2 regions of the Metabacillus sp. KJ11-3 genome follow, and region 1 is predicted to be linked to the other one. Evidence: riboswitches for the same ligand, from Rfam matches in the RefSeq annotation. Region 1 holds a riboswitch; the other holds the start of a gene.

Evidence for each region. Region 1 has a riboswitch for S-adenosylmethionine ahead of AC0L8O_RS08685 (5-methyltetrahydropteroyltriglutamate--homocysteine S-methyltransferase). Riboswitches for the same ligand answer to the same signal wherever they lie in the genome.
Region 2: it holds a riboswitch for S-adenosylmethionine, as region 1 does, so the genes downstream of both, AC0L8O_RS20480 (sugar ABC transporter substrate-binding protein) here and AC0L8O_RS08685 (5-methyltetrahydropteroyltriglutamate--homocysteine S-methyltransferase) in region 1, are expected to answer to the same signal.

Annotation. Positions count from the first base shown of each region.
Region 1 is NZ_CM147865.1:1,642,503-1,646,721, reverse strand. It holds gene ltrA (group II intron reverse transcriptase/maturase) at 1-62, opposite strand, end outside; gene AC0L8O_RS08685 (5-methyltetrahydropteroyltriglutamate--homocysteine S-methyltransferase) at 604-1,707, opposite strand; SAM riboswitch class I at 1,824-1,926, opposite strand; partial or broken gene AC0L8O_RS08680 (MFS transporter) at 2,044-3,224, opposite strand; gene gnd (phosphogluconate dehydrogenase (NAD(+)-dependent, decarboxylating)) at 3,618-4,219, opposite strand, start outside.
Region 2 is NZ_CM147865.1:4,102,169-4,106,387, reverse strand. It holds gene AC0L8O_RS20490 (glutamine--tRNA ligase/YqeY domain fusion protein) at 1-1,506, opposite strand, end outside; gene AC0L8O_RS20485 (hypothetical protein) at 1,849-1,974, shown strand; SAM riboswitch class I at 2,149-2,262, shown strand; gene AC0L8O_RS20480 (sugar ABC transporter substrate-binding protein) at 2,400-3,527, shown strand; gene AC0L8O_RS20475 (sugar ABC transporter ATP-binding protein) at 3,664-4,219, shown strand, end outside.

The DNA of each region.
Region 1 (4,219 bases):
TATACACGCAAGTAGGCTTCATTCATATTTTGATTACTTAGAATTTGTTCTAAAAGTTCCACACTCGTTTCTCCTTTCCTCTCACGTAGTAAGTGATAGCTCCATTTTGGTTATCCTTTGAGGTACGCTCATACTTTCACCATTAACACATTCGGAGTATGTCACTTACGCATTCGTGGTGTTGAAACACTATAAATTGTTCAGCCCTTCATGAAATTACTTCACTACTATGGCTTCTGCTGACTTCTTGCGGCTAACCTTTTTCGACTGTACCCTTTGTACATCCGCAAGATCTCCCAGGGTAAGACAACCATCTTTCCTCTTTTACTCGCCTGATCTACTTTACAAAGTTACGCACATCTTTTGGACTTTAACTTGTTTAGGAGTCTTATCCCTTTGTAAAGCCTTAGTATCAGATTTCTGTTCGTCGAGCCAAGATTTTATTCCACGCTTCCTCCAGCCCTTATCTCACGATAAGTACCTTGCGCTTCCTTAGTGGTTGGTCGATGTGTACCCCCACAGTAGACTTTCACCACCTAGATAGTTGCCATGCCTGGCACACTAAAAGAAAGCGAACATCTATGATGATGTTCGCTTTTGTGTTTATCCCCATATTTCTTTAGATATGTCAACGATATATTTTAGCTTCTCCCATTGTTCCTCTTCCGTTAGGATATTTCCATGATGTGTGGAAGCAAAACCACATTGTGGGCTGATACAGATTTGCTCTAGTGGTACATATTTTGTTGCTTCTTCCACACGTGCTTTAATGTTTTCTTTATCTTCTAACTTACCATGCTTTGAGGTAAATACACCGAGAACAACTTGTGGTCCACCATTTGGTATGTGTTCTAATGGTGCAAAATCTCCAGAACGGTCATCATCATATTCTAAGAAAAACCCGTTTACTTTTTCTTTTGCAAATAATGTTGGCGCGATTTTAGCATAACTGCCTTCAAATGCCCAGGTAGAACGATAATTTCCACGACAAAGATGCGTTGTGATAATAAGGTCTTCCGGTTTATCTTCTAATACACCATTTGCCACACGTAATGCTAAGTCAATTAATTGTTCACGGGAATAACCACTATCATTAAATGGAATTTCCGGTGCGTTTAGCCCGGCAATGTATACATCGTCAAGTTGCAGATAACGGCATCCTGCATCATAAAAAGCTTTTATAGCATCACGGTAAGTTTGGATCACATCATTTGTGTATTCTTCAATGTCTGGGTAAATATCCAGATTACGGATCCCGGCATTAAATAATTGGTTTGGACTAGGAATCGTTTGTTTTGCAACAGCTCGGTCTCCAACGATTTCCTTAAATTCAATGAACTCTTTTACATGTGGATGGTCCTGATTAAAGGAGATTTTCCCCGTTACTTGTACATCATATCTTTCGGTTTCTTCTCCATTAAATTTGAAACCATGTCCAGGTACATACCCTTCAACACCATGTAAATGTTCTAAAAAGTCTGTATGCCAAAATCTGCGGCGGAATTCTCCATCTGTTACTGCTTGCAACCCTACTTCAATTTGCTTGTCCACAATTTTTTTAATTTCTTCTGTTTCAATCGTATGTAATTGTTGAGCAGTAATTGTTCCTTCTTGAAAATCCTTTCTTGCATGATGAATTCTCTCAGGTCGCAACAAACTTCCTACGTGATCTGCTCTAAATGGCGCTTTTACTAATGTTTTTGTCATATCTATTTCTCTCCTTTTGGGGGTATTAGTACCTGTAGCATAACTTTCTGTTAACACAAAAAACCCTCTTCCAAAAATAAGAAGAGGGGTTCAGTTAGCATCATTATACCTTGCTCCTCTTATCTCTATAGCCTCACGCTACTGGAATTGGCACAGTACTTTTGAAAGTCCGCTGCCGAGGTTTCAAAGGGCCAGTCCCTCCACCTCTCTTGATAAGAAAATATCAAAATATTAAGTTATTATCCTTACTATACAGTTATTATTCATCCACTGTCAATCGTTTGAGGCGTAATTTTCCAAAATCCGACTTTTTTCTCCCTATTCTTTAACTCCCTATCAGCCTGTTTTGCTTGGAAAAGGAGACGCTTTCACTTTATGTAGACTGTTGCTTACTAACAATTGTTTTACTAAAAGATGAAACATGATCATTGATAAACAGACAGCCACAGCACTTACTATAAACAATATTTGATAGCTTGTATGTTGAGAAACCCAGCCCAACATCATGGCACCTAGGCCAATTCCCAAATCAGTCGCCGTTGTAAAAGAAGCATTTGCTACCCCGGTTCGATCTGGATGAACAAGGCGAATGGTGGCGGCTTGTAAAGCAGGTTGAGTAGCACCAAATCCAATTCCGTAAAATATTGCGGCTAAAAGAACACCAAACAATCCCTTTGAAAACCCTAAAACAGCCAGTGCGATTATTGTAATGATGAGAGCGGACCTATGACAAATGATTCTCCATATCGATCTGATAGCTTTCCGGCAATCGGTCGAAATAGAACAAGAGTGACAGCATAAACGAGAAAAAATGTTCCTGAATTTACGTTAATGGAAGCAGCAAACAATGGGACGAATGTGGTGACTCCTCCATATGCGATAAATAAAAAAAAGACGGTAATCGTGACAGGTAGAACAGATTTTTCGAAGAATTCCATTTTCCTTGAGCTTGATTGCACTTGAAAAGGCACTTTTGCTCCTAAGATTAAGAGAATGGCAATAACCGACAGACTAAAAGCGAATAGAAATAAAGAATGATAGGAAAGGTTTTCCGAAACCCAAATTCCAAACATCGGACCGATGGCCATCGCAAGTGTCATAGCCATACCAGACCAACCTAACCCTTCACCTCTGCGGCCTGATGGAATCAAATCCGTGATCGCTGTAAGAATTGAAGTTGTGGAAACGGCCCAGCTCATCCCATGTAAAATTCTCAGTCCCATCAACACAACAATTCCACCAACCCAGTTATAAAGATACATTGATATAGAAAAAAGAAGTAAACCACATAGTATAAACGGCAGTCTTCCGAACCGGTCCAGCAGACCACCTACAATTGGACGAAAAATAACCGCAGAAAGCATAAACGCGCCCATCACAAGTCCGACCTGTGATTCATTACCACCTATCTCTTTAATGAACAAAGGAAGTGTAGGATACAACATATAAAATGCGGTAAACAAAAACAGCATGCTTATCAGCATTTTGATATATGACTTCGTCCATAATCGTTCCACTTTTTTTCCTCCTTTATAGGGATTCGTTAACGGAGATTAATGTTTTTTCCTCTTTAGGGAAACGTGTTTATAGTCATTATGCAACAAATGGTAACATTCCTGATATCTCATTCCTATCAAATGTTTGCCTAATCCTCTCACACTATCTTACGGATTTCTTTAAACTACTGCACAAAATAAGTGAGATATTAATCCTTGATATGAGAGAGGAGAATGGCAAATGTCTGAACAAATGTATTTGCAACAGACTTAACTTGCCACCATCATTAAACGAAAGACAGATCAAAATGGTGTTTCCCTTACTGATATTCCTTCTTATTTCTTCACAATTCAGCCGTGAATATATCCGCATGTTTGGCCTTCCACCTAGAGAAGATATGAAGCTTTTACCATCTACTTCTTTTCTACTGCATGTCCACCAAACTCATTTCTTAAAGCTGCAACAACTTTACCAGTAAACGTATCGGTTTCAAGGGAACGGTATCTCATCATTAATGAAAGAGCAATAACAGGTGTTGCTGCCTGGAGATCTAATGCCTCCTCTACTGTCCACTTTCCTTCACCGGATGAGTGCATAATCCCTTTAATTCCATCCAACTTCGCATCTTTAGCAAAAGCGTTCTCAGTTAATTCCATTAACCACGAGCGAATAACTGACCCATTACTCCACACTCTTGCTACTTGTTCATAATCATAATCAAATTGGCTTTTTTCCAGAACCTCGAAACCTTCACCAATTGCTGCCATCATTCCATATTCAATCCCGTTGTGAACCATTTTTAAATAGTGACCACTCCCTGATTTACCTGTATACACATATCCTTTTTCAACAGATGTATCCCGGAAGATCGGTTCCACGATTTTCCATGCTTCTTGGTCTCCACCAATCATGTAGTTGGCACCATTGCGGGCACCCTCCATTCCTCCTGATGTACCAACATCAAGGTAGCTAACACCAACTTTTTTAAACTCTTCATATCTGCGCATTGACTCTT
Region 2 (4,219 bases), 2.5 Mb from region 1:
GTTTTCATTTATATAATCAAGGAACGTTTTTTCTTCTGAAGACTCAGCTTCATCTTCACCTTCTTCGTCTTTTTGCTTATCAAGGATAAGTGGCTCATATAAACGAAATTCCGCAGGCAATGCATGTTTAGCATCAACCCAGTGTAATGTCCCTTTTACTTTACGGCCAGTAAAGCCGGTACCACTCTTTGTTTCCGGATCGTAGGTACAATGAATCTCAATCACATTTCCATTTTCATCTTTGATAACCTCTTCACATTTAATGAAATAAGCATGTTTTAATCTTACTTCATTTCCAGGGAACAGGCGGAAATACTTTTTGGGAGGGTTTTCCATAAAGTCCTCTTGCTCGATATAAATTTCACGGGAAAATGGAATTTGTCTTGTTCCCATCTCAGGTACTTCGGGATTAATCTCTGCATCAAGCATTTCAACTTGATCTTCCGGATAATTTGTAATGACAACTTTCAAAGGCTTCAAGATTCCCATTGTTCGAGGAGCTTGAAGTTTTAAGTCTTCACGGACAAAATGCTCAAGCATCGCTTCATCAACTGTAGCAAATCCCTTTGAAACACCAGTCTCTTTTACAAATTCACGAATAGCTTTTGGTGTATATCCTTTTCTACGTAACCCGGAGATGGTTGGCATACGCGGATCATCCCATCCATCAACAACCTTCTCATCAACAAGTTGTTTTAATTTTCGCTTACTCATCACTGTATTCGTGATACCTAAACGACCAAATTCTATTTGCTGTGGTTGATGCTCCATTTCACATTCTTCAATAACCCAGTTATAAAGAGGGCGTTGGTCCTCGAACTCTGTTGTACATAAGGAATGTGTAATGCCTTCGATTGCATCTTCGAGTGGATGAGCAAAAGCATACATTGGATAGATACACCATGTATCACCAGTATTATGATGAGTAGCATGTGAAACACGGTAGATAACAGGATCACGTAAATTTATATTTGGTGATGACATATCAATTTTTGCACGGAGAACTTTTTCTCCATTGCCAAATTCTCCATTACGCATACGCTCAAATAAATCAAGGTTTTCCTCAATAGAGCGAGTTCTGTATGGACTTTCTTTACCAGGCTCAGTCAATGTACCACGATATTCTCTAATTTCATCCGCTGTTAAATCATCTACATAGGCTTTACCTTTTTTGATAAGGAGAACGGCACGATTGTACATTTCTTCAAAATAATCGGATGCAAAGAATAAACCGTCCCAGTCGTAGCCTAACCAAGCTACATCTTCTTTAATGGATTCTACATATTCTGTATCCTCTTTTAATGGATTTGTATCATCAAATCGTAAATTTGTTTTTCCATTAAATTCATCTGCTAATCCAAAGTTAATAACAATCGATTTTGCATGACCAATATGAAGATAGCCATTTGGTTCCGGCGGGAAGCGAGTGTACACATAATCCCGTTTTCCTGTCTCAAGATCCTCTTTAATAATGGTTTTAATAAAGTTTGAGGAATTGTGTTCCAAATCAGATCAAACCTTTCTTTTATATGTAAGAATAAATTCTACCCTCCATTATACCAATAGATAATAAAAAGGTTAATTTACTTGCGGTATTTATTTGTAATAGTATATATAATTGCTACATGAATCAATGTGTATACAAGAATTGAAGAAAAGATAAGCTGTTTTCTGAAAGAATTTCATTTAGATCCTAGTTTGAATCGGTAGTGGAGCGAAATGGAACGGACTAAATATTACATGTAACTTTATTAAAAGACCATAGTACGCAAAATAACTAAAAGAAAGTTAAGTGCATGCATCTTAATCAGTTGTGTAAAATAACACAGTCTGGTAGGAGGTGAGAGTATGCCAAATAGAAACGATAATAAGTTCAGAAAGATTGAATCTGAAAGTCAAAAACAAGGTAAATCCCAGGAAGAATATGCTGCAGAGTTAGCTAACAACAAAATGAAAGCACAGAAAAGAAAGTAATAATTCACATGGGCAAGCATGGATGCTTGTCTTTTATATTGAAAAAAATGTAAGCCTTTTATTATAAAGATATAATAAATTCTGATATTATAAATATTCAAATAATGGTTGACATTCATTCTATACCGGATTAAAGTATATATATTGTTATTTTACTTAATCGCATAAAAACATCTCTTATCAAGAGTGGCAGAGGGACTGGCCCGATGATGCCCGGCAACCGTTCTATTTTCGAATAGAATTGGTGCTAAATCCTGCAAAGCTGTATATAGCTTTGAAAGATAAGAGAGGAGACTCCTATTATTGTGGTGAAACCTCTCTGTCTAAGAGAGGTTTTTTGTGTTACCAGGACTTGTGAAATTAGAGAGAACAAGTTCAAGGCATGAGTAAATCATATTCTATTAATTGAGGGGAGCAATGCAGCTATGAAGAACAAACTATTTAACACATTATTTATTTTAACATTGGTATTATCCATATTTGTTTCAGGGTGTTCATCCAGTAATGGCGGAGCGAATGAGTCGACAAAATCAAAAGGGAATCCTGACGTGTCACTCGATAATGTGCCTGAAAGATTTAAAGATGGTGAAGAAGTGAAAATTAAAGTAATCCGCAAAATTGGCGGGGATGATCATACAGCTCAATTTCTAGCAGGAGCTAAAGAAGAAGGGGAAGCATTAGGCTTCCAAGTTGATGTATTCACAGCAAATGGTGACACAGCTAAATTCCATGATGCCATCGCACAAGGACTTGAAGAAGATTATGATGGATTTATCATATCTCATGGCGATGATGAAGCAACAATTAATGCTGTGCAAAAGTTGGTTGATGCAGGTAAAAGTGTTGTTACATTTGACTCGATTGATGGATTATCAAAAATTAATGGAGTGACATTAACTTCACAAGATGATGAAGCACTGGCTAAATTAGCTTTAGATCAATTAGTGAAAGAGACAAAAGGTGAAGCGAATATCGTATACCTTTGGGTTGACGGTTTCCCTCCAATGGTTAGAAGAAACGCTGTTTACCAAGATGTTTTAAAGAATAATCCGGGAATTAAAGAAGTAGAGCGCTTTGGTATTGCATCTGCAGATACATCTGTTCAAACGCAAAATGCTGTTGCTTCTATGCTTAATAAGCACCCGAAAGGTGAAATTGATGCGATCTTCGCAACATGGGATGCATTTGCAATCGGTGCTGCACGCGCAATCAAAGAAGCTGGAAGAGATGAAATTAAGATTTACGGCATTGATGTTTCCAATGCAGATCTACAAGAAATGCAAAATGAAGCAAGCTCATGGAAATACACGGCAGCTGTTGATCCAAAGCTTATCGGTGCCGTGGACATGAGAATTTTGGCTAAAAAACTTGCTGATGAAAAAACACCAGAAACATATAATCTTGAAGCTTCACTTATTTCACAAGATGCGTTACTACAATCGAATGAGCCTATTAATATGGTGAATTTAGCTGACACTGTGGAAGGTTGGGGTCAGTCAGATGCATTTGAAGAAGACTGGATGAAAACATTAAAAGAATATTATAAGAAATAATATCTCTAGTAGAGACGGGTGGAGTCTTAGTTCATACTCTCGAAACACCCGCCTCTTTCCTTTTTTCCTCTATATAAACCTCCAAATAAATATTCCAATAAACTAAGAACAGATCAATAAGGAAGGAGGAAGGACAATGAATACATCTGTATTAAAAATGAAAGAAATATCCATTGAGTTTCCTGGAGTAAAAGCACTTGACTCTGTTAATTTTACGATGAAAAGCGGTACGACTCATGCACTAATTGGAGCAAATGGTGCCGGAAAATCGACTCTAATGAAAGTTTTATCAGGTGCTTACAATCATTACACAGGACAAATTCAAATAAATGGCAAAGAAGTGTTAATTAAAGACCCTAAGGATGCACAAGTACAAGGTATTCAAATTGTTCACCAGGAAGTGGATACAGCCCTTATCCCATATTTAACAGTAGGAGAGAACATTATGCTCACCAAAACAGTGAGTGAGATGGGAAAGAGGCAATTCATTCGCTGGAAGCAAATCCATCAACAAGCAACTGAAATTTTAAATAGCTTAAATATAAAGGTGTCATCTAAAAAGCTGGTAAGTGAACTGACTCTTGCAGAAAAACAGATGGTGCTGATTGCAAGAACAGTCTCGTCAAAATGTAAATTCCTTATCCTCGATGAGCCGACTGCACCATTAAGTCATGCTGAGACAAAGGAGTTAT